DNA from 4 places in the Streptomyces rishiriensis genome. Region 1 is predicted to be linked to each of the others. Evidence: riboswitches for the same ligand, from Rfam matches in the RefSeq annotation. Region 1 holds a riboswitch; each other region holds the start of a gene.
The links. Region 1 has a riboswitch for cobalamin ahead of QF030_RS08160 (energy-coupling factor ABC transporter permease). Riboswitches for the same ligand answer to the same signal wherever they lie in the genome.

Region 1 (5,615 bases):
GCCGCGCCACCCACGCCGAAGTGGGGCCTTCGCCCGAGGAGTTGGTGTGCAGCACGGAGAAGCAGAGCGTTCCGCCGGGCGCGAGCGCGGTCGCCAGGGCGGGAAAAAGCCGCTGTGGGTCGATGTACGGGACGGCGTTGACGGAGTAGATCACGTCGTACGGCCGCGCGGTGCGCAGGTGTTCCACGGCGTCGGCGTGGAGCAGCCGCAGCCCGGGCAGCGAGCCGTACCGGGCCCGGGCCCGCTCGATCTGGCCCGGCGCGAGATCGACCGCGTCGACGGTGGCCCCGTGCGCGCGGACCAGCCGGGCGGCGTGCCGGGCCGGACCGCAGCCCAGGTCCAGAACGCGCCGGCCCCTCAGTTCCCCGAGGAAGGCCTCGTCCGGCCCCGCGCCCGGGAACCCCCAGTCGATCCGCTCCGCCTCCGCCAGTACCGTGCCGCGCCGCAGGTGATGCGCGGCGTACGCCTGCCAGGCGGCGGCGTTGACGGACTCCGGGCCGTCGGGAGCGACGGGACGGGGCATGGGCGGTCCTCCAGGGCAGAGGGGCGGTACTCACCGGGCCAGTCGATTCTTACCGGGTCCGGTGCCGGGCAACCGCCGCGCGCGAACGGTGCGTCGGGGGACCGGCGCCCGCGGGAGCGAGAATCCCTGGTGGCAGGCGCTAGTGGACCGGGTGCTTGCTGAGGATGGACACCCGGTTGAAGGCGTTGATGGTGACCGCCACCCAGATCACCGCCGAGATCTGGTCCTCGGTGAGAACCTCCAGGGCGTCGGCGTAAGCGGCCTCCTGCGCGCCGGCGTCGGACAGCACGGTGGTCGCCTCGGCCAGCGCCAGGGCCGCGCGCTCCAGGGGGCTGAAGAGTTCGGTGTCCCGCCAGGCCGCGAGGACACCCAGTCGCCGGGTGTCCTCACCCGCGCGCAGAGCGGCCCTGGTGTGCACGTCGAGGCAGGACGCGCAGCCGTTGAGCTGCGAGACGCGCAGGTTGAGCAGTTCCACGACGGTGCGCTCCAGACCGGCGTCGGCGGCGGTCGCCCGTACCGCCTCGGACGTCTGGACCAGCGCGTGGTAGGCCTTGGGGCTCTGCTTGTCGATGAAGATCCGTCGAGACATAGTTGATTATCAATCCATTCATGGGTCGGAGCCGCAGGAACGACAGGCGCCCACGGCGGGCAAGGTCGAGGTACGCGCCCCGAGAGGCGTCCCGCTGGGCGGCCCCCGGGCGACGACCGTATGCGCTCGGTCAGGGGCCGCCCTCGCCACCGGCGCCGGCCGGTTCGCGTCCTTCGGGCGTGCCGGCCAGCGCGGCCAGCTCCTCGGCGGTGCGCGGACCTGTCGAGGGGTCGGCCAACAGTCCCTGGGCGTGCAGCAGTCGGGCGGCGGCGACCCCCCAGGGCAGCCGCAGGCCCGCCTGCCGCAGGAGGTCCGTGCGGGCGAGTGCCGAGGCGGCGGGTCCGGTGCGCGCGCCGGACGGGGTGAGCAGGGTCGCGTCGTCGGCCCAGCGCAGGGCCAGGTCGACGTCATGGGTGGCCATGACCACGGTCGTGCCCGCCTCGCGCAGTCGGCCGAGGATCCCGAGCAGCCGTTCCTGGCCGTCGGGGTCGAGTCCGGCGGTCGGTTCGTCGAGGATCAGCACCCGGGGCCGCATCGCGACGGCGCCGGCGATCGCGGTGCGCTTGCGCTGCCCGTAGGAGAGCAGGTGGGTGGGCCGGTCGGCCAGGGCGGTGATGTCCAGGGCGGCGAGGGCCTCCTCGATCCGGGCGCGTACCTCCGTGTCGGACAGGCCGAGGTTCAGCGGTCCGAACGACACGTCCTGGGCGACGGACGCGGCGAACAGCTGGTCGTCCGGGTCCTGGACCACCAGCTGCACGGTCGTGCGCAGCCGGGTCAGCCCCTTGCGGTCGTACCTCACCGGGCGTCCCTCGACCCTCAACTCGCCCTCGCCCGGTCGCAGTCCGCCGCTCAGCAACCGCATCAGCGTGGTCTTGCCGCTGCCGTTGCGGCCCAGCAGGGCGAGCGCACGCCCCGCGCGGACCTCGAAGTCCAGGCCGCTGAGCACGGCCGGGCCGTCCTCGTAGGCGAAGGAGACCCCCCGCAGGGAGAGCAGTGCGGGCTCGCTCATGACAGCGGCCTTTCCAGTACGGAGCGCAGTACGAAGGTCAGGGCGACCAGGGCCGCGAAGAGGGCGGCACTGGCGGCAGCGAAGCGGACGGAGAACCGGGCCTCGGGCACCAGGACGCGCAGGGTCCCGTCGTAGCCGCGTCCGGCGAGCCCGTCCTGGAGCCGCGCCGCCCGGTCGAAGGCGCGGACGAACGCGGTGGCGCCGAGTCCGGCCAGCGAACGCCACTGCGCGGCGCGGGTGGTGTGCCCGAGCCGGGCCGCCTGGGCCTCCCGGATCCTGCGCACGGAGTCGAGCAGCAGGAAGCTCATGCGGTACGTCACCAGCGCGACGTCCACGACGGGCGCGGGTACCCCGGCCCTGACCAGGCGGGGCAGCAGGTCGGACATCGGGGTGGTGAACGCGAGGAGCAGGACACCGAGGGAGGCGGCCGAGGTACGCAGCAGCAGTTCCCCGGCGCGCACCGGACCGCCGTCGGCCAGGGCGACGAACCGGTCCGGGCCGCCGACCCGGACGAGCAGGGTGAGCGCACCGGTCACGCAGAAGCCCAGCGGCACCCGGTAGGCGCGCCACAACCGCCGGGCCGGCACCCCCGCCGGTCCCAGCAGGACGGCGAGAGCCGCCACCAGGACCAGGGCCGCGCCGGGCCAGGGCGGCAGCGAGATGGCGAGCACGGTGAGACCGAGTCCCAGTACGGCCTTGTCCAGCGGATGGCGGTGGCGCCAGCGGCTGCTGTGCGCCGCCGCGTCGATCGGCAGCACCCGCTCAGGTCCGTTCGGGAGCGGACGGCACGGACGCGCTCGCGGAGCCCTGAGGGCTTCCGGAGCTTCCGGAGCCTCGGGAGTCCTCGGAGTTCTCGGTACTCCGCGAGGACGTCGAGGCCTTCGACGAGGGGACCGAGGTCGTCGAAGCCGCCGTGTCCTGCTGCGCCAGAGCCCGGAGTTCGCCCTGCCGCCGTCCCCGGTGCAGACCGAAGTAGTAGGCGAGGACCCCCGCGCCGAGGGCGGCCTGGAGGGCGAACAGCGCCGACTCGATCTCGCCGGACGGCGGCTCGTACAGGGGCGAGAACCAGGGCTCGTAGTCCGGCTCGATCTCGGTGATCGCCGTCTCCGCCTCCGCGTCGGCGCCCGAGAACGGCTCCTCCTTGTGGTCGCCGAGCCCGAGGGCCAGCGGCAGGACGGCGAGCGCGGCCACCACGAACAGGAGCAGCGCGTTGATCTTCGCGTTACGGCTCACCGGGCCACCGCCTCGGTCTCGGCGTCGGCGCCCGCACCGGCCCTCTTCCGGCCGCCCGTCACGAGCACGCCCAGCCTTGTCAGTTCACCCTTGCTGGACTGCGTCAGCAGGCGCATCACGAACACCGTCAGGAGCCCCTCGCTGACCGCCAGCGGGAGTTGGGTGACGGCGAAGATGGAGCCGAACTTGCCCAGCGCGCCCAGGAATCCGCTGCTCGGGTCCGGGAAGGCGAGCGCCAGCTGCACGCTGGTGACGCAGTACGTGGACAGGTCGGCCACGAACGCGCCGAAGAACACCGTGACCATCAGCGGCACGTCGAACCGTCGCAGCAGCCGGTAGACCGCGTAACCGGCCCAGGGTCCGACGACGGCCATGGAGAAGACGTTGGCGCCGAGCGTGGTCAGGCCGCCGTGGGCGAGCAACAGCGCCTGGAAGAGCAGGGTGATGGTGCCCAGCACCGCCATGACCGGCGGCCGGAACAGGATGGCGCCGAGCCCCGTGCCGGTGGGGTGGGAACAACTCCCGGTGACCGAGGGGAGCTTCAGCGCGGACAGGACGAAGGTGAAGGCACCGGAGGCGCCGAGGAGCAGGGTGCTCTCGGGATGCTCCTTGACCTCACGGGTGAGTGACCGTACTCCGTGGACGACGAATGGCGCGGATGCGACGCTCCAGGCGATCGCGTGCGCCGGAGGCAGAAAACCCTCGGCTATGTGCATGGCTGAGCAGACCCTCTCCAGCACCTCGTGGATGGTTGACGTGCCTTGGCCGGTCTCCTGGCTCACGGGTACCACCGCCCGTACTCCGCCTTCCCGGGTCCCGAGGACCCAGTGGCTGCCCGCGAGGGCCGGAGCCGGACTTCCCGATCACAGTGGCGAGGGCCGCACCGGCATCACACCGGATTTCCCGTTCACCAAGGCGTGGTGACAGTAGTGCGCACACACAGGCGCTGACAAGCGCCGATGCGGGGCGCGGAGACGGCGGACGACGGCTCACCCCCGGCGCACGGCGGCCTCCGGCTGCCTCGACGAAATGCCGTGACCCTACGACCGCCGCCATCGGTGACGTCGTCGACCCGCACGTCCGGCAGACGGCGACCGCGATCCCGCATCTCGCGCCGAAGCCGTCCGCGCGAGCCGCCGAGGCCCGCGCGCAGGCCGCCGACGCGGGAACAGGGCGACAGGGGTGCGCTCGACGACCGGTGGGAGAATTCGTCCCGAGGTCCACGCCGCCGTGGCGGCCGGCGTTCCGGGGGCGGGGGCCGGAAGGAAGCGTGCAGCATGATCGAGTGGGTGTCCCTCAGAGCCGGCGCCCGGCCCGTGCCCCAGCCCGTCGCGACCCCCCTGGTGTGGGCCACGGCCTTCGGCAGCGCGCTGGTCCTGGTGGCGGTGCACAACCTGCTGGTCGGCGCGGACCGCCCGGGGTTCGCGCTGGCCGCGCTCTCTTTCCTGGCGGCCCTGCTGGGTCTCTGCGCCCGCTTCACCGCGGCCCCGGGCACGGCCGTCCTGTGCTGGCTGATCCTGAACGGCTTCGCCGTCCCGCCCGTGGGCACGCTCAGCTGGGCCGGCCACCGTGACACCTTCTGGCTCACCTGCCTGTGCGCCGCCGCTCTCGGCGGCACCGTGCTCGCCCGGATCGTCCAGGCCCGCGCCGCCTACCGCCGGATCGCCGCAGAGGTGGCCACCCCGGCGACCGACCCGGACGGCGACCCCCTCGGCACCTGACCGTCCCGGGACGGGGTGCGGCCCGGCGGCGTCGCGGATGCCGCCGCCCACGCGCGGCGGGGGGCCGCCGGTCGCGGAGGCCACCGCAGGCGCTGCTCCGCGCGGGCCGCCGGCCGCCGGGGCCCGCCGGCCCCGGCGGCGGACGTGATGCGGAACATAGGTGTTCTGTGACATATGGCTTCATCGGACCTTTTGGGTAGCTTGGGGTGCTTGCCCCTGCCGTCGGCGCCGTCTCGTGCACGGCGTCGCGCAGCGGGGCGGATCACCCGCCGCTCGTCCGTCCAGGAGACCCATGCGCCCCCGAACAGCCTCCGTACCGCCCCTCGCCCTGGCGGGCGGTGCGCTGACCGTCGGCGTCGGCGCGCTGTACCTGGCCGGACTGCTGCTCACCGGCGGTCAGATCGAGTCGGGCACGACGGTCCGCGGCGTGGACATCGGCGGCCTCAGCCGTGCGGAGGCCGTCCGGAAGCTGGACGAACACCTGACGGCGGACGGCTCGCGGGAGCTGGCCGTGCGGGTCGGGGACCGCGGAGCGACCGT
Region 2 (5,615 bases), 6.3 Mb from region 1:
TCCCTCCATCGTGATCGCGCGGCTCGTCGCCCCCGTGCGCGACCGGCCCGTTTCTCCCGCGGGGGACGCCGAGCGGGCCGCCGCGCGGCAGCCGGACCGGTTGCGGTGGAACCGGAGGTCCTTCCCGACCGGCAGGTCGTCGCTCCCCCGGCGGGCGAGCGTGAGCAGCACGGTGTCCGGGGCGGCCCGGCGCACCTCGCCGTCCTCGCTGTCCAGGGCCTTGTCGAGAATGTAGGCGGGGACGACGCGGTCGAAGGGGCTGCCCGGATCCCGGAAGGAAGCAACGACATCATGCGCGTCATCGTGACCCGCGGCCCGACGGAGGCATCGGTATGAACGACATCGGGGAACCCGTGCTGCTGCACACCACCGGCAGGGCCGCCCACATCACGCTCGACCGGCCGAGGGCCATCAACGCCCTGAACCACGCGATGGTGCGCCGCATGGACGACGCGCTGAGGGTCTGGGAGCGCGACCCGGCCGTCGAGGTCGTCGTCATCTCCGGAGCGGGGGAGCGCGGTCTGTGTGCGGGCGGCGACATCCGCGCCGTCCACGACGACGCCCGCGACGCCGACGGCGCCGCCTCGGCCCGTTTCTGGCGCGACGAGTACCACCTCAACGCCCGCATCGCCCGCTTTCCCAAGCCCTACGTCGCCCTGATGGACGGCATCGTGATGGGCGGCGGGGTCGGCGTCTCCGCGCACGGCAGCGTCCGGATCGTCACCGAGCGGTCGAGGGTCGCGATGCCCGAGACGGGCATCGGCTTCGTGCCGGACGTCGGCGGCACCTACCTGCTCGCCCGTGCCCCGGGCGAACTGGGCACCCATCTCGCCCTGACGGGTGCGCAGATCGGGGCGGGGGACGCCGTGTCGTGCGGGCTCGCCGACCACTACATGCCGTCCGTCTCGCTCCGGCGGTTCGTCGACGACCTCACGGACCGGCCCGTACGGGAAGCCCTGGACCGTCATGTACGGCCCTTGCCGCAGGGCGAGTTGTCCGGCCACCGGGGGTGGATCGACGCCTGCTACGCGGCCGACACCGTCGAGGAGATCGTCCGACGGCTGTTCGCCCACGGCGGCCCGGCGGCCAAGGAGGCCGCGGAGACCCTGCTGGCCAAGTCGCCCACGGCGCTCAAGGTCACGCTCGCCGCCCTGCGCCGTGCCCGGCGGATCGGCTCGCTGGAACGGGTGCTGGAACAGGAGTACCGCGTCTCCTGCGCAGCCCTGAGCACACATGACCTGGTCGAGGGCATCCGCGCCCAGGTCATCGACAAGGACCGCGAACCCCGTTGGTCGCCGGCCACCCTCGCCGAGGTCACGGCGGCCGACGTGGAGCGCTTCTTCGCCCCGCTCGGCGAGCGTGAACTCGGCCTCGCCGGCCCCTGATCCCACGACGTGGGTCGAGCGGGACCGGCACGGTGATCCGGGTCACCGAGCCGCGGAGAGGGCGATCACGCCGGTTGGGGCGGTATTGGCCAGGGACCCGCCACGCGGTACCGTCGCTCTGATATCGACGACGGCGAGACGGAAGCCGGTGAGAACCCGGCACGGTCGCGCCACTGTGGACGGTGCACCCCGAAAGGGGGCATCGCGAGTCAGACCCGTGGCCGTCGTCATGTGCACCACCGAGATGGGACGCGAACTCCCAGAGGAGGTTCCGCCATGGCGCAGCATGTCGCCCAGCCGACTACCAGCACGCCCGTCGTACCTGCCAAGTTGCCGCTGAAGGACATCGCCCCCTGGGCAGTCTTCTTCGGCGTGCTGATGCTGGTCCTGCTGTACTTCGTCGGCGCGGAGCAAGGCGCCACCGCCGTCGTCTCCGGCGAGGACGTTCACGAGTGGGTGCACGACGCCCGCCACCTGCTCGGCTTCCCCTGCCACTGACCCGAGGGGAACCCCGGCACACCCATGAACTCCGCAACGGTGCGAAACCTGCTCGTGCGGGGCATGCTCGCCGGCCTGGCCGCCGGCGTGCTCGCCCTGATCGTCGCCTACTTCCTCGGTGAGCCGAACGTCGACAGCGCGATCGGCTTCGAGGAATCCCATGCAGCCGCCCACGAGCACCACGAGGTGGAACTCGTCTCCCGCAGCCTGCAGTCCACGGCCGGTCTCGCCACCGGCGTGCTGATCTACGGGGTGGCCTTCGGCGGCATCGCCGCCCTCGCCTTCTGCTTCGCCCTCGGCCGCGTGGGCCGCCTCGGCCCCCGGGCCACGGCCCTGCTGCTGTCGGGGGCCGCCCTGCTGGCCGTGTACGTCGTGCCGTTCCTGAAGTACCCGGCGAACCCGCCCGCGGTGGGCGATCCCGACACCATCGGCAAGCGCACCACCCTGTACTTCCTGATGATGGTGCTCGGCGTACTGCTCGCGGTCGCCGCGGTGATCCTCGGCAAGCGGCTGGCGCCGAGGCTGGGCACCTGGAACGCGACCGTCGCAGCCGTCCTCGGCTTCGTGCTCGTCATCGGACTGGCCTACGGGTTCCTCCCCGCCGTCAACGAGGTGCCGGGCGACTTCCCGGCCGCCCTGCTGTGGCGGTTCCGGCTGTCCGCGCTCGCCCTGCAGGTCACGCTCTGGGCGGGCTTCGGCCTCGTCTTCGGCGAACTGGCCGAACGGCTGCTGCACCCCGGGCCCGCCGCGGTGACCGCGGGCACACCGGTGGCCGCCCCACGGTGACGTGACCGGGACGACGACCCGGCTGGAGGGCCCGCGGAATGGTCCGGGGGCCCTCTCCCCGTACGCGAGCCGACGCCGGATCAGCGGCGGGAGCGGCGCGCGAGGACGGCGGCATGAACATCCGACCCGCCGTCGCCGCACGGCAGATGCCCGGCTCGTCGCGCTCGCCCTCGGCGGTTTGCCGTGAGCCGTGAGGCGTGCGGCGACACCTGCCCCGGGCCGACCCCTCCACCTGGACCGCGAGGACCTGGTCGCCGTTACGATCGAGTCCGCTGACACGGCCCGCGTTCCGCTCGCGGGCGTCAGCCGGATCCCGGGGAGGGACTGTGATCGTCGTCGTCGGCGCCGGACTCATGGGAGCGGCCACCGCCTGGCAACTGGCCCGCAGGGGCCACGAGGTCACGCTCGTCGAGGCGTACGACGTCGGTCACCGGCACGGCAGCTCGCACGGCAGCTCGCGGATCTTCCGGCGGGCGTACGCCGACCCCTTCTACGTACGGCTGACCGGGCAGGCGTACGAGCAGTGGCGGGAACTGGAGGACGACAGCTCGACCCCCTTGCTGCGCACGACCGGCGGGCTCGACATGGGCGAGGAGCACGACCCGAAGCTGATCGCCGACCTCCTCGGCGCGGCCGGAGTGCCGCACGAACTCCTCGGCCCGGAAGCCGCCGCCGAGCGCTGGCCGTACATCCGCGTCACGGGCCCGGTGCTCCACCACCCGGACGCGGGCGTGGTCGACGCCGACGAGACCGTCAGGGCCTGCGTACGGCGGGCGGTCGAGCACGGAGCGCAGGCGGTCCTCGGCACCCGGGTCACCGGCGTCGACGTCCGGGGGAGCGGGAAGGCGCGCCTGAGCACCGACGACGGCCGTGAGATCGTCGCCGACACAGTGGTGATCGCGGCCGGCGCCTGGTTGCCCGAGCTCGGACTGCCCGTGGCCCTGCCACCGCTGCGGGTGACCCAGCAGCAGGTCTTCCACTTCCGGCAGCGGGACCCGTCCGTCCAGTGGCCGACCCTGGTCTGGGACGGGGCGCTGCACCTCTACGGTCTGCCGTCCGGAAGCGACGGGGGCCCGCTCCCCGCGGTCAAGGTCGCCGAGCACGACCGCGGCACCCCGGCCACCGCCCGCACCCGCAGCGGGGTCGTGGACCCGTCGTCGCGGACGCGGGTGAGCGGCTTCGTGCGCGACCGCCTCCCGGGCCTCGAGCCGGACCCGGTCGCCGAGGCGACCTGCCTCTACACCACCACCCCGGACGAGGACTTCGTCCTCGACCGCCACGGCCCCCTCGTCGTCGTCTCCCCGTGCTCCGGGCACGGCGCCAAGTTCGCCCCGCTCATCGGCGCGATGGCCGCCGATCTGGCCACCGGTCGCGCCGAGCCGCATCCCCGCTTCCGTCTGGGACGCACGGCATAGGATCGCGGCATGGCGCTGCGACCCGTTCAGCTGGTCATCAAGGCTCTTGACGCCTCGGCGGTCGGCCGGTTCTGGGCGGAGGCGCTCGGCTGGACCGCGTACAGCCCGGGCGTGACCACCTACGTCGGACCCCCCGGCGGCCTCGTCCGGCCGGATCCGGTCGCCGTCGGCGTCGATGTCGTTCCCGTCCCGGAACCCAGGACGACGACGAAGAACCGGGTGCATCTCGACCTCGCCACCACCTCCGCGGCCCATCAGGCGGAACTGGTCGCGCGCCTGCGGGCCCTCGGTGCGACGCCCGCCGACGTGGGCCAGGGCGATGTGCCGTGGACGGTCCTCGCCGACCCCGAGGGCAACGAGTTCTGCGTGCTGGAGCCCCGGGAGGTCTACCGGGACACCGGGCCGATCGCCGCGGTGGTGGTCGACTGCGCGGATCCGCGGGCCATGGCCCGGTTCTGGGGCGGGGCGACGGACTGGACCCTGCACGAGGCGACCGACGATCATGCCGTGCTGCGCTCGGCCAAGGGCGGGGGCCCGTATCTCGAGTTCCTCCGCACGCCCGACGTGAAGACCGTGCCGGACCGCGTCCATCTCGACCTGCTGCCGTACCCCGGTGACGACAGGGCGGCGGACGTGGCCCGGCTGCGGGCCCTCGGCGCCACCGACCTCGACCTCGGCCAGGGCGATGTCCCGTGGACGTGCCTGACCGACCCCGAGGGCCACGAGTTCCGCGTCCTCGCCCTGCCCTGACCCGGAGCGGCTCGATCCCTCCGCGGAGGGGGCCCACGACGAGGGCGACGTACCCGCCGCGGTACTGCGCCGCCCCGGGCGGGCGGGGGCGGAGACCAGCGCCCGCCCGCGCCCGCCCGGTCGTGGGTCCCGGCGATGTGCGCCGGATGTCCGCCGGCGGGCGCCGAGGCGGAGGCGGCTGGACGGGCGCGGAATTGTTCGGGCCTCTCACGTGCTGTTGTATCCACAGAAGCTGGAACGTCGACGGTGTGCGAGCGAGCAGCGCACGTGGCCGAGGCGAGAGAGACGGAAGGTGCTGAGATGGCAGCGCAGACGCAGAGGGCCGTGCTGGCGGGCGGATGCTTCTGGGGGATGCAGGACTTGATCCGCAAGCTCCCGGGCGTGACGGCGACGCGGGTCGGATACACCGGCGGTGACGTCCCGAACGCGACGTACCGTAACCACGGCACCCACGCGGAGGCCATCGAGATCCTCTTCGACCCCGAGAAGACCGACTTCCGCGCGATCCTGGAGTTCTTCTTCCAGATCCACGACCCGAGCACCAAGAACCGCCAGGGCAACGACATCGGCCTCAGCTACCGCTCGGCGATCTATTACGTGGACGACGAACAGAAGCGCATCGCCGAGGACACCATCGCGGACGTGGACGCCTCCGGGCTGTGGCCGGGCAAGGCCGTCACCGAGGTCGAGCCGGTCGGCCCCTTCTGGGAGGCCGAGCCCGAGCACCAGGACTACCTGGAGCGTTACCCGGAGGGCTACACCTGCCACTTCCCGCGCCCGG
Region 3 (5,615 bases), 750 kb from region 1:
TCGGTCAGGTTGGCCGGCCCGCCCTCGACGAGGTAGCGCAGCGCCTCCGCCACCACACCGGCGGGCGCCGACGACTCGGCCATCAGCTCCGCGTCGGGCACGGCCTCGCCGCCCAGCAGCACGGTCGGCACCCCCGACGCCGCGAGCGCGGCGAGCCCGTCCTCCCAGGCCCGCTTGCCGCCGAGCAGGCGTACGACGGCGATGTCCGCGCCGTCCAGCAGCCCGGGAAGCTCCTGCTCGACATCCACCCGGGTCGGGTTGCCGATCCGGTACGAGACGCCGGCGGCGGCCCGGGCCGCCAGCAGATCGGTGTCGGCGGTCGACAACAACAACACTGTGCTCATGCGGGCGCTCCCGGTGGAATGAAAGGCAGTCCTTGCGGCGCGCCCGACTCGATGAGCCGCCAGAGCGCGTCGGTGTCCGCGTGCTGTTCGATCAGGTCGCCGAGCCGGTCGAGCTGCTCCTCGCGCAGCCCGGCGAACGAGGTGTCGGCGGCGGGCACGAAGCGACGGCCCGCGGCGGCCGCCACCTCGCGCAGGAAGGCCCGCCGGAATCCGTCCGACTCCAGCGAGCCGTGCCAGTGGGTGCCCCAGACGCCGCCGACCCGGCATCCGTCCAGAAAGGCCTCCCCGCCCAGGACTTCGGCGACCCCGTGATGGATCTCGTACCCCTCGACCCGCTCGCCGAGGGCTTCGCCGACGGGCCGGGTGAGGGTCTTCTCGCGGGCGAACCGCACCCGCACGGGCAGGATCCCGAGCCCTTCGACCCGCCCGCGCCGGCTCTCGACCTTGTCCTCGATGTGCTCGCCGAGGATCTGGAAGCCGCCGCAGATGCCGAGGACGGGCCGCTGTTCGGCGGCCCTGCGCAGGATCGCCTCGGCCAGCCCCCGCTCGCGGAGCCACTCCAGGGCGCGCACGGTCCCCCGGGTCCCGGGGATCACCACCAGGTCGGCGTCGGCCAGTTCCTCGGGGCGGTCCACGAACCGCACGACGACTCCGGGTTCGGCGGCCAGCGCGTCCACGTCCGTGAAGTTGGACATGAGCGGGATCGCGCAGACGGCGACGCGCAGCACGTCCTCGCCGACGGGCGGGGCGGTGTTCGACTCCCGCACGGTCCCGCGCAGCGAGACCCTCAGCCCGTCCTCCTCGTCGATCCCCAGCCCGTGCCGGAACGGCAGCACGCCGTAACTCCGCCGCCCGGTGAGCCCGTGCAGCATCTCCAGGCCCGGCTCCAGCAGGGAGACGTCCCCCCGGAACTTGTTGACCAGGAACCCGGCGACCAGTTCCTGGTCCTCGGGCGAGAGCAGGGCGACGGTGCCGAAGAAGGAGGCGAAGACGCCCCCGCGGTCGATGTCGCCGACGACGAGCACGGGCAGCCGCGCGCCCCGCGCGATCCCCATGTTCACGATGTCGGTCCGCCGCAGATTGATCTCGGCCGGACTGCCCGCCCCCTCACAGATCACCGCGTCATACGTGCCCCGCAACTCGGCGAGGCAGTCGAGAACGGTTCCGAGGAGTTTCTGCTGCCGCCCCCCGTGATAGCCACGGGCGGTCATCTCGCCCACCGGCTTGCCGAGCAGCACGACCTGGCTGCTCTGCTCGCCGCCCGGCTTGAGCAGCACCGGATTCATCAGCGCGGTCGGCTCCACCCGGCAGGCCTGGGCCTGCATGGCCTGCGCCCGCCCGATCTCGGCGCCCTCGGTCGTCACGAACGAGTTGAGGGACATGTTCTGCGCCTTGAAGGGCGCGACCTTCACCCCCTGGCGCACCAGCCACCGGCAGATCCCGGCGGTGACGACGCTCTTGCCGGCGTCGGAGGTGGTGCCGGCGACGAGGAGACCCCCGCTCATGTCGTACGCCCCTTCGGCTGGTTCCTCGCGACGACGCGCGTGGCGGCGATGCGCGCGGCGACGGTCACGCCGAGCGCGAGCAGACCGACGCGGCGGGAGAGCCGCGCGGCACGTTCGATGTCCCGGACGGCGACGGGCCGCCCGGCCGCGCCGTTCAGCACGGGGCGGTGCTCGACCCGTCCGCCGTACGACAGGGTCCCGCCCAGCCGCACCCCGAGCGCGCCCGCGAAAGAGGCTTCCACCGGACCGGCGTTGGGGCTCGGATGGCGGCGGGCGTCGGCCCGCCAGGCGCGCACGGCGCCCCGCGGATCGTCCCCCGCGACGGCGGCGAGCACGGCGGTCAGCCGGGCTCCCGGCCATCCGGCGACGTCGTCGAGGCGGGCGGCGGCCCAGCCGTAGCGCAGATACCTCGGCGACCGGTGACCGACCATGGCGTCCAGGGTGTTGACGGCCCGGAACCCGACCAGGCCCGGCACCCCGCCCACCGCCCCCCACACCAGCGCGCCCACGACGGCGTCGGAGGTGTTCTCGGCGACCGACTCCACGACGGCCCGGGCGATCCCGTCGGCGTCCAGCGCCTGCGGGTCCCGCCCGCACAGATGCGGCAGCCGCTCCCGGGCGGCCTCGACGTCCCCCGCTTCGAGGGCCCGCCCGACGGCCCGGGCCTCCCGGACCAGCGAACTGCCCCCGACAACGGCCCAGGTGGCGGCGGAGACCAACGCGACGGTGGCCGCGGGTGAACGGCGTACGGCCTGTTCGGCGGCGGCTCCCAGGGCCACGGCCCCGCCGGCGCACACGACGGCGTGGAGGGCGCCGCGTCCCCGGTGGTCCCGCCACAGCAGCCGCTCGACGGCACCGGCGGCGCGTCCGAACGCGGCGACCGGATGCCCTCGGCGCGGATCGCCGAGCAGCAGGTCGCCCAGAAGGCCGGTGGCGGCGCCGTACGCGTAGAGGCGATCGGCACGCATCGGCTCAGCCGGCCGTGGGGCCGGGCAGTGAACCGGTGCGGTACCTCAACGGCCGAGCGAGCATGGCGATATGTCCTCACTCAGGGTGTCCACGCCCTGGTTCGACGAGACCGGCGGCGAGAGTTCCTGGCTCCCGGGGGTTACTACCCCGGTGACAGTGGCGGGACCGCGCCGGATTCACACCGGCTTCCTCTTCTGCCGTCGTACATGGCTCGGGCAGTCCACCACGACCCGCTGGAGCCGTCAACTTGCTGTTGACCTGCGAGGCTGGAGTGTGCAGAACCCCACACAGGGACCGACGGCGGAGCCACCGACACCCCTGGGGTGCGGGACGGCGATCCGTCCCGCACCCCAGGGGCGTTCGGGTGGTGCGTGTGTGGATGGTGCGTCAGGCGACGATCAGTGAGATGCCGTACGCCACCGCTGCCGCGCAGGCCGCGAAGCACGCGTACGCGCCGGTCACCGCGAGGGTGGCCGAGCCGCCCTGCGCCGACGCGCGCTCCTGCCGCGACAGGCCCATGATGCCGAGGGTGAACAGGGCGACGAGGCCCACGGTGACCACGAGGCTGACGCCGAAGACGGAACCCAGGGCTGCCCAGTCGATCTTCATGCTGCTTCTCTTCCTTCGTACCGGGTGCGCGGGCTCAGACGGCCGCGGCCGGAGGAGCGGCGGGGGTCGCGGGCTCCGCGGCCGGGGCGGGGATCGTGGCCGTCAGGTCCGTGGTGAGACCGGCGGTGAGGTTGTCGGCCAGGGCGACCGTGGGCGGCGGGGTGACCGCGGCGATCGCCGTCGTGACGACGCCCGCGGGCTCCTCGGACGCGTTGACGTTCGAGGCGTCGACGACCTCGCGCCGGGAGACCTTCCAGATGGCCGCGCTGGAGGCGATCAGGAAGACCGCGACGAGGGCCGTACCCCAGTCGCCCAGGCCGGTGACCGACTCGGCGAGCGCGCCCACCAGGGCCGCGGCCGGGAGCGTCAGGCCCCATGCGACGAACATCCGGGTCGCCGTCGACCAGCGGACCACACCGCCCTTGCGGCCCAGTCCGGCGCCCATCACCGCACCCGAGACCGAGTGGGTGGTGGAGAGGGAGAAGCCGAGGTGCGAGGAGGCCAGGATGACCGTGGCCGCGCTGGTCTGGGCGGCGAAGCCCTGCTGCGGCTGGAGGTCGGTCAGGCCCTTGCCCATGGTGCGGATGATGCGCCAGCCGCCGAGGTAGGTGCCGAGCGCGATGGCCAGGCCGGCGGAGAGGATGACCCAGGTGGGCGGGTCGGAGTCGGGGGCCACGGCACCGCCGGCCACCAGGGCCAGGGTGATGATGCCCATCGTCTTCTGCGCGTCGTTGGTGCCGTGGGCGAGGGAGACCAGGCCGGCCGAGGCGATCTGGCCCGCGCGGTAGCCCTTGGCCGCAGCCTTGCCGTCGGCCTTCTTGCCGAGGGTGTAGGAGAGGCGGGTCGCGAGCATCGCCGCGACGCCGGCGACGATCGGCGCGGCGATCGCCGGGATCAGCACCTTGGTCACCAGGGCGTCACCGTGCACCGCGCCCATGCCGGCCGAGGCGATGGTGGCGCCGATCAGGCCGCCCATCAGGGCGTGCGAGGAACTGGACGGCAGGCCCACCAGCCAGGTCAGGAGGTTCCAGAGGATCGCGCCGACCAGGGCGGCGAAGATGACCTCGGGACGGATGCCGGTCTCGTCGACGAGACCCTTGGAGATCGTGTTGGCGACCTCCACCGAGAGGAAAGCGCCCACAAGGTTGAGCGCGGCGGACATGGCCACCGCGACCTTGGGCTTGAGCGCACCGGTCGAGATGGTGGTGGCCATCGCGTTGGCGGTGTCGTGAAAACCGTTCGTGAAATCGAACGCGAGTGCGGTTACTACCACAATCGCGAGGATCAGCGAGAAGTTTTCCATTTACCCAGGCAATCGTTCGAAGTCATTGGCGCGTTGACCGTAAGCAATCCGGGTGAACGGAAGATGAACTGAGAAGGGCTTCCGGGTGTCTGTCCACGCGAGTCGGGGCGGTGACCCGTCGAGGCGTCGGGGCGGGGGGCGGGCGCCGTACGGCCGCCCGTCCTCGGCGGGCCCCGGCAACCGCGTCCCGGAGCCGTGAAAGAGATCTTCGTCACCCGGCGGGCCGCCGCGGGCCGCGCCCTGCCGGAGGGCTCCGGTGGGCCGTCCGGACCGCAGTCGCCGACGCTCCACGGCCGGTAGCGGGCAGTCCACGGGGCGTGACCGGCGGCGCAATCCGGCCGCCGCCGCGACGGCCGATGAGGTGGGTGCCCCGCGTCGCCGAAGCCCTGCTTCAGCGACGCGTCCGGATCCCCATCGGGCCTGAGCACCGAGGCCCCGGTCGTGGGAGTCGTACGCGACGTCGAGGGCGGGCGGCACGGTCCGGCCGTCGGCGCCCGGCCGCCGCGATCGTGTACGAAACACGCGGCCCGCCCGGGCCGCGCTCCCTGTTCCCGTCGACGACGGCGGGCGCGAAGCCGTCCGGAGGTCAGCCGTCCGCAGGCCGGGGGAGGCGCGGCTTCCGGCCACAGTGCCCGCGCCCGGCGGCGGCCCGCGATGCCTGCTGGCAGGATCGCGGCATGGCTGAGCAGCGACGCGAGCAGGGAGACGCCCGGGGGCGCCGGAGCGGCGTGCGGGACGTGACACAGGGGCGGGGGAGGCACGCGGTCCTCGAGGAGGCGCGGGCCTGGGAGGCGCTCGTGACGGCGGCCCGCCGCACCGTGACCGACGGACTGGTCGTCGGCACCTCCGGCAACGTCTCCGTACGCGTCGGCGACACCGTGCTCG
Region 4 (5,615 bases), 4.3 Mb from region 1:
TCCAGGTGTTCTTGATGGCGTCCCGGTAGCGCTCGTAGAAGTCCGGGTAGCGCATCGGGCGGAGGGTCAGCTCGAAGCCGGGGTCGAGCAGGTTCTTGGCGGACACGGTCTTGGCTTCGCTGGTCATTACTGGCAGGCCTCGCAGGACTCGGGGTTCTCAAGGGAGCAGGCGACGGCCTCTTCCGAGGTCACCTGCTGCACGGGGATGGCGGCGGGGGTCTGCGCCTGGGCGGCGCGCGCGATGCGGGTCGCCGGGCGGGAGCGCAGGTAGTACGTGGTCTTCAGGCCCGACTTCCAGGCGTACGCGTACATCGAGGAGAGCTTGCCGATGGTCGGCGTCTCCAGGAACAGGTTCAGGGACTGGGCCTGGTCCAGGTACGGGGTACGGGCGGCGGCCATGTCGATCAGGCCGCGCTGCGGGATCTCCCACGCCGTGCGGTACAGGGCGCGCACCTCGGCCGGGATCCAGGCGAAGTCCTGCACCGAGCCGTTGGACTCGCGCAGCGCCTCACGGGTGCGGGCGTCCCACACGCCGAGGTCCTTGAGCTCCTGCACCAGGTAGGAGTTGACCTGGAGGAACTCGCCGGACAGCGTCTCGCGCTTGAACAGGTTGGACACCTGCGGCTCGATGCACTCGTACACCCCCGCGATGGACGCGATGGTGGCGGTGGGCGCGATGGCGAGCAGCAGGGAGTTGCGCATGCCGGTCTCGGCGATCCGCTCGCGCAGGGCCGCCCAGCGCTCGGGCCAGGCGAACTCCACGCCGTAGTGGTCCGGGTGCAGCACGCCCCTGGCCGTACGGGTCTTCTCCCAGGCCGGCAGCGGGCCGTTGCGCTCGGCCAGTTCGGCGGAGGCCTCGTACGCGGCGAGCATCACGCGCTCGGCGATACGGGTGGACAGCGCCTTGGCCTCGGCGGAGTCGAAGGGCAGCCGCAGCTTGAAGAAGACGTCCTGGAGGCCCATCGCGCCCAGGCCGACCGGACGCCACCGGGCGTTGGAGCGGCCCGCCTGCTCGGTCGGGTAGAAGTTGATGTCGACGACCCGGTCGAGGAAGGTGACGGCCGTACGGACGGCCTCGTCCAGCCGCTCCCAGTCGATGGTGCCGGCCGTCGTGTCGACGAAGGCTCCGAGGTTCACCGATCCGAGGTTGCAGACCGCCGTCTCGCCGTCGTCCGTGACCTCCAGGATCTCCGTGCAGAGGTTGGAGGAGTGCACGACGTGACCCGGCTCGGCCGTCTGGTTGGCGGTGCGGTTGGCCGCGTCCTTGAAGGTCATCCAGCCGTTGCCGGTCTGCGCGAGGGTACGCATCATGCGGCCGTAGAGGTCACGGGCGGGGATGGTCTTCCTGGCGAGACCGGCCGCCTCCGCCCTGCGGTAGGCCGCGTCGAACTCCTCGCCCCACAGGTCGACGAGCTCGGGCACGTCGGCGGGGGAGAACAGCGACCAGGGGGCGTCGGCGTTGACCCGGCGCATGAACTCGTCCGGGATCCAGTGCGCGAGGTTCAGGTTGTGCGTCCGGCGGGCGTCCTCACCGGTGTTGTCCCGCAGCTCCAGGAACTCCTCGATGTCGGAGTGCCAGGTCTCCAGGTAGACCGCGGCCGCCCCCTTGCGCCGGCCGCCCTGGTTCACCGCGGCGACCGAGGCGTCGAGCGTCTTCAGGAACGGCACGATGCCGTTGGAGTGCCCGTTGGTGCCGCGGATCAGCGAACCGCGGCTGCGGATACGGGAGTACGACAGTCCGATGCCGCCCGCGTGCTTCGACAGCCTGGCCACCTGGTGGTAGCGGTCGTAGATCGAGTCCAGCTCGTCCAGCGGGGAGTCCAGGAGATAGCAGGACGACATCTGGGGATGCCGGGTGCCGGAGTTGAAGAGCGTGGGGGAGGACGGGAGGTAGTCCAGCCGGCTCATCAGCCCGTAGAGCGCGGCGACCTCGTCCACCGAACGGGACGTGTCGTCCTCGGCGAGACCGGCGGCCACGCGCAGCAGGAAGTGCTGGGGTGTCTCGACGACCTTGCGGGTGATCGGGTGGCGCAGCAGGTAGCGGCTGTGCAGGGTACGGAGCCCGAAGTAGCCGAAGCGGTCGTCGGCGCCCTCGTCGATCAGCGCGTCGAGGCGGACCGCGTGGATCCGCACGAACTCGGCGGTGCGGTCGGCGATCAGGCCCTCGCGGTGGCCGACGGCGACCGATCCGGTGAACGACGTGACGCCCTGGGAGGCGGCCTCCGCGGCGATGCTGATCGTCAGCAGCCGGGCGGCCAGCTTCGAGTAGGCGGGGTCCTCGGAGATGAGGCCCGCGGCCCCCTCCGTGGCCAGCTCGCGCAGCTCCGCCTCGTCGGCCCGGGCGGACCGGCCGCGCAGGGCGGCGGCCGCGACCCGGCCGGGGTCGGCGTCGGGCAGGTCGGCGGTCAGCTCGGTCAGGGTCCGCAGCAACGCGGTACCGGGACCGTCGGTCTCCAGCTCGGTGACGGAAACCGGATCGGCTGGCGCGATGGTCACGTGGGGCACTCCCTCGCTCGGCGACGGGCCTTGCGGAGGGCAGGGGGCAGCTCGCGAGCGCGGGGGCGTCGCGTCCACCGGCCCATTCCACGAGACCCGGACGTCAGGGCACCCGGACCGGACGGCCGGGCGCGCTGTCGGCAGGACCTCGGACTGAACAGGCGTGCGCATATGGGTATGGATGCACGCGAGTACACCGTTGCGGGACAGTTCCGGATTCGCACCGGATTCCCCTGCGGCGACAGCGAGCATGAGCATACATCTTGTGCTCACTCGTCACGCCACCCCCAGATGTTGTGTCGGGGTGGTTTCAGAGCGTCAACTGTCGCGCGGACGGAGCGATGTCGTCCATGCCGGGAAATGTCCACCGGGCACACGACGGCGGGCCGCCGGATTCCTCCGACGGCCCGCCGGACGCGGTGCTCGACGACCTGGCTAGTGACCGGCGCCCGCCGTCGCCGGGGGCAGCTCCACCGCCACGCCCGGGTCGCCGGCGTCCGCCGTGTAGTCCTCCGGCTTCGTCTCGTCGATGCCGTCGGGGGCCTTGGCAGCCTTCAGGACGAAGGTCAGCACCACGGTGACGACGACGTTGATCAGGAACGCCGTGAGACCGATGTAGCCGATCTCGCCGATGCCCGGGATCTCCTTCGACGAGCCGCCGAAGTGCTTCTGGGTCGGGGACGCGACGCCGTACGCGGCGACGGTGCCGTAGATCATGCCGACCGCCCAGCCGGCGAGCAGGGCCCAGCGGTGGAACCAGCGGGTGAAGAGGCCGCCGACCAGGGCCGGGAAGGTCTGGAGGATCCAGATGCCGCCCAGCAGCTGGAAGTTGATGGCGACCGTCTTGTCCATGGTGAGGACGAAGACCAGGGCGCCCACCTTGACCAGGAGCGAGACCAGCTTGGAGACCTTCGTCTCCTGCGCGGGCGTCGCGTCCGGCTTGATGAAGTCCTTGTAGATGTTGCGGGTGAAGAGGTTCGCGGCCGCGATCGACATGATGGCCGCGGGCACGAGCGCGCCGATGCCGATCGCCGCGAACGCCACACCCGCGAACCAGGACGGGAACATGTCCTCGAACAGCTGCGGGATCGCCAGCTGACCGTTGGTGACCTTGACCCCGGCCGCGATCGCCATGAAGCCCAGCAGCGCCAGCAGGCCCAGCATCAGGGAGTACAGCGGCAGGATCGTGGTGTTGCGGCGGATCACCTCACGGCTGCGGGACGACAGCGTCGCCGTGATGGAGTGCGGATACATGAACAGCGCCAGCGCCGAGCCCAGCGCCAGCGTGGCGTACGTCCACTGACCGGGTTCGGCCGGTGCCAGCGCGCCGCGCGGCTTGCCCGTCGCCGGGTTGGTCTGGCTGAACGCCTCGCCCGCCTTGGCGAAGATGTCGTCGAAGCCGCCGAGCTTGATCGGGATGTAGATGATCGCCACCGCGATGACGATGTAGATCAGCGTGTCCTTCACGAACGCGATCAGCGCGGGCGCCCGCAGGCCCGAGGAGTAGGTGTAGGCGGCCAGCACGCCGAACGCGATCAGCAGCGGCAGGTCCTTCACGAACCAGTTGGTGTCCTCGCCGCCGCCGACGCCCATCACGTCGAGCACGGCCTGGATGCCGACCAGTTGGAGCGCGATGTACGGCATCGTCGCCAGGATGCCGGTGACGGCGACCGCGAGCGAGAGCCCCTTCGAGCCGAACCGGCCGCGCACGAAGTCCGAGGTCGTCACATAGCCGTGCTTGTGGGACACCGACCACAGGCGGGGCAGGAAGGTGAAGATCAGCGGGTAGACGAGGATCGTGTACGGCACCGCGAAGAAGCCGGCCGCGCCCGCCGCGTAGATCGCCGCGGGCACGGCGACGAAGGTGTACGCGGTGTAGAGGTCGCCGCCGAGCAGGAACCAGGTGACCCAGGTGCCGAAGGACCGGCCGCCGAGGCCCCATTCGTCGAGGCTGTCGTTCTCGGCCTTGCGCCAGCGCGCGGCCAGGAAGCCCATGACCGTGACGGCCAGGAAGAAGAAGATGAAGACGGCGAGCGCGACGCCGTTCACGCCGTCCTTCATTCCGACGCACCACCCTTCGCGGAAGCGGAGGAGGGCTTCGCGCGGCCGCGCTGGTCACGCTGCCACAGCTTGTAGGCGGTCACGGTGAGTGCGGCGGAGAGGGGCACCCACAGCATCTGGTACCAGTAGAAGAAGGGGATCCCGATGAACGCGGGATCCACCTTCGCGTACGAACCCACCCACAGCATCGCCACGAAGGGCGCGATCAGACAGAGGGCGATGGCGACGCGCGCAGGCGTCACCACCGGTTCCCTCGTTGCTTCGTCGGACATCGGCGGCTCCGTCCCCTCACTCTGATCGCCTTGATCACAGATGTAATGAGCAGGCAATGTAAGTGACGGATAAGCCGAGCGGAAGACCCTCCACGAACCCTCTACCCGGTGGGCCGCTTCAGCCGTGCCACGAACTTGTACCGGTCGCCCCGGTACACCGACCGCACCCACTCCACGGGCCGGCCCTCCTGGTCCAGCGAGTGCCGGGAGAGCATCAGCATCGGCAGGCCGACGTCGGTGCCCAGCAGGCCCGCCTCACGCGGGGTGGCCAGCGAGGTCTCGATGGTCTCCTCGGCCTCGGCGAGCCGGACATCGTAGACCTCGGCGAGGGCGGTGTACAGCGAGGCGTACTTGACCAGCGACCTGCGCAGGGCCGGGAAGCGCTTCGCCGACAGATGGGTCGTCTCGATGGCCATCGGTTCGCCGTTGGCCATGCGCAGGCGCTCGATGCGCAGCACCCGGACGCCGGCCGTTATGTCGAGCAGACCGGCGAGGCGGTCGTCGGCGGTGATGTAGCCGATGTCCAGGAGCTGCGAAGTCGGTTCGAGGCCCTGGGCGCGCATGTCCTCGGTGTACGAGGTGAGTTGGAGTGCCTGGGACACCTTGGGCTTGGCGACGAAGGTGCCCTTGCCCTGGATGCGCTCGAGGCGGCCCTCGACGACGAGTTCCTGGAGTGCCTGGCGGACGGTCGTGCGCGAGGTGTCGAACTCGGCCGCCAGGGTGCGTTCCGGCGGGACCGGGGTGCCCGGAGACTGTGTCTCCGTGATGTCGAGCAGATGTTTCTTC

Region 2: another riboswitch for cobalamin. It lies ahead of QF030_RS36320 (CbtB domain-containing protein); the one in region 1 lies ahead of QF030_RS08160 (energy-coupling factor ABC transporter permease).
Region 3: another riboswitch for cobalamin. It lies ahead of QF030_RS11605 (cobalamin biosynthesis protein); the one in region 1 lies ahead of QF030_RS08160 (energy-coupling factor ABC transporter permease).
Region 4: another riboswitch for cobalamin. It lies ahead of QF030_RS27760 (ribonucleoside-diphosphate reductase subunit alpha); the one in region 1 lies ahead of QF030_RS08160 (energy-coupling factor ABC transporter permease).

Annotation. Positions count from the first base shown of each region.
Region 1 covers NZ_JAUSWV010000002.1:1,301,360-1,306,974, reverse strand. The annotation lists gene QF030_RS08185 (bifunctional class I SAM-dependent methyltransferase/NUDIX hydrolase) at 1-523, opposite strand, end outside; gene QF030_RS08180 (carboxymuconolactone decarboxylase family protein) at 663-1,112, opposite strand; gene QF030_RS08175 (energy-coupling factor ABC transporter ATP-binding protein) at 1,243-2,121, opposite strand; gene cbiQ (cobalt ECF transporter T component CbiQ) at 2,118-2,879, opposite strand; gene QF030_RS08165 (energy-coupling factor ABC transporter substrate-binding protein) at 2,884-3,354, opposite strand; gene QF030_RS08160 (energy-coupling factor ABC transporter permease) at 3,351-4,070, opposite strand; cobalamin riboswitch at 4,101-4,284, opposite strand; gene QF030_RS08155 (hypothetical protein) at 4,632-5,075, shown strand; gene QF030_RS08150 (VanW family protein) at 5,368-5,615, shown strand, end outside.
Region 2 covers NZ_JAUSWV010000002.1:7,638,738-7,644,352, forward strand. The annotation lists gene QF030_RS36315 (enoyl-CoA hydratase/isomerase family protein) at 333-1,385, shown strand; cobalamin riboswitch at 1,474-1,626, shown strand; gene QF030_RS36320 (CbtB domain-containing protein) at 1,662-1,883, shown strand; gene QF030_RS36325 (CbtA family protein) at 1,908-2,669, shown strand; gene QF030_RS36330 (FAD-dependent oxidoreductase) at 2,996-4,084, shown strand; gene QF030_RS36335 (VOC family protein) at 4,094-4,834, shown strand; gene msrA (peptide-methionine (S)-S-oxide reductase MsrA) at 5,135-5,615, shown strand, end outside.
Region 3 covers NZ_JAUSWV010000002.1:2,047,992-2,053,606, reverse strand. The annotation lists gene cobN (cobaltochelatase subunit CobN) at 1-344, opposite strand, end outside; gene QF030_RS11610 (cobyric acid synthase) at 341-1,849, opposite strand; gene QF030_RS11605 (cobalamin biosynthesis protein) at 1,846-2,817, opposite strand; cobalamin riboswitch at 2,916-3,068, opposite strand; gene QF030_RS11600 (hypothetical protein) at 3,206-3,427, opposite strand; gene QF030_RS11595 (inorganic phosphate transporter) at 3,462-4,730, opposite strand; gene QF030_RS11590 (class II aldolase/adducin family protein) at 5,408-5,615, shown strand, end outside.
Region 4 covers NZ_JAUSWV010000002.1:5,651,310-5,656,924, forward strand. The annotation lists gene QF030_RS27755 (ribonucleotide-diphosphate reductase subunit beta) at 1-127, opposite strand, end outside; gene QF030_RS27760 (ribonucleoside-diphosphate reductase subunit alpha) at 127-2,496, opposite strand; cobalamin riboswitch at 2,619-2,754, opposite strand; gene mctP (monocarboxylate uptake permease MctP) at 2,932-4,557, opposite strand; gene QF030_RS27770 (DUF3311 domain-containing protein) at 4,554-4,829, opposite strand; gene QF030_RS27775 (GntR family transcriptional regulator) at 4,931-5,615, opposite strand, start outside.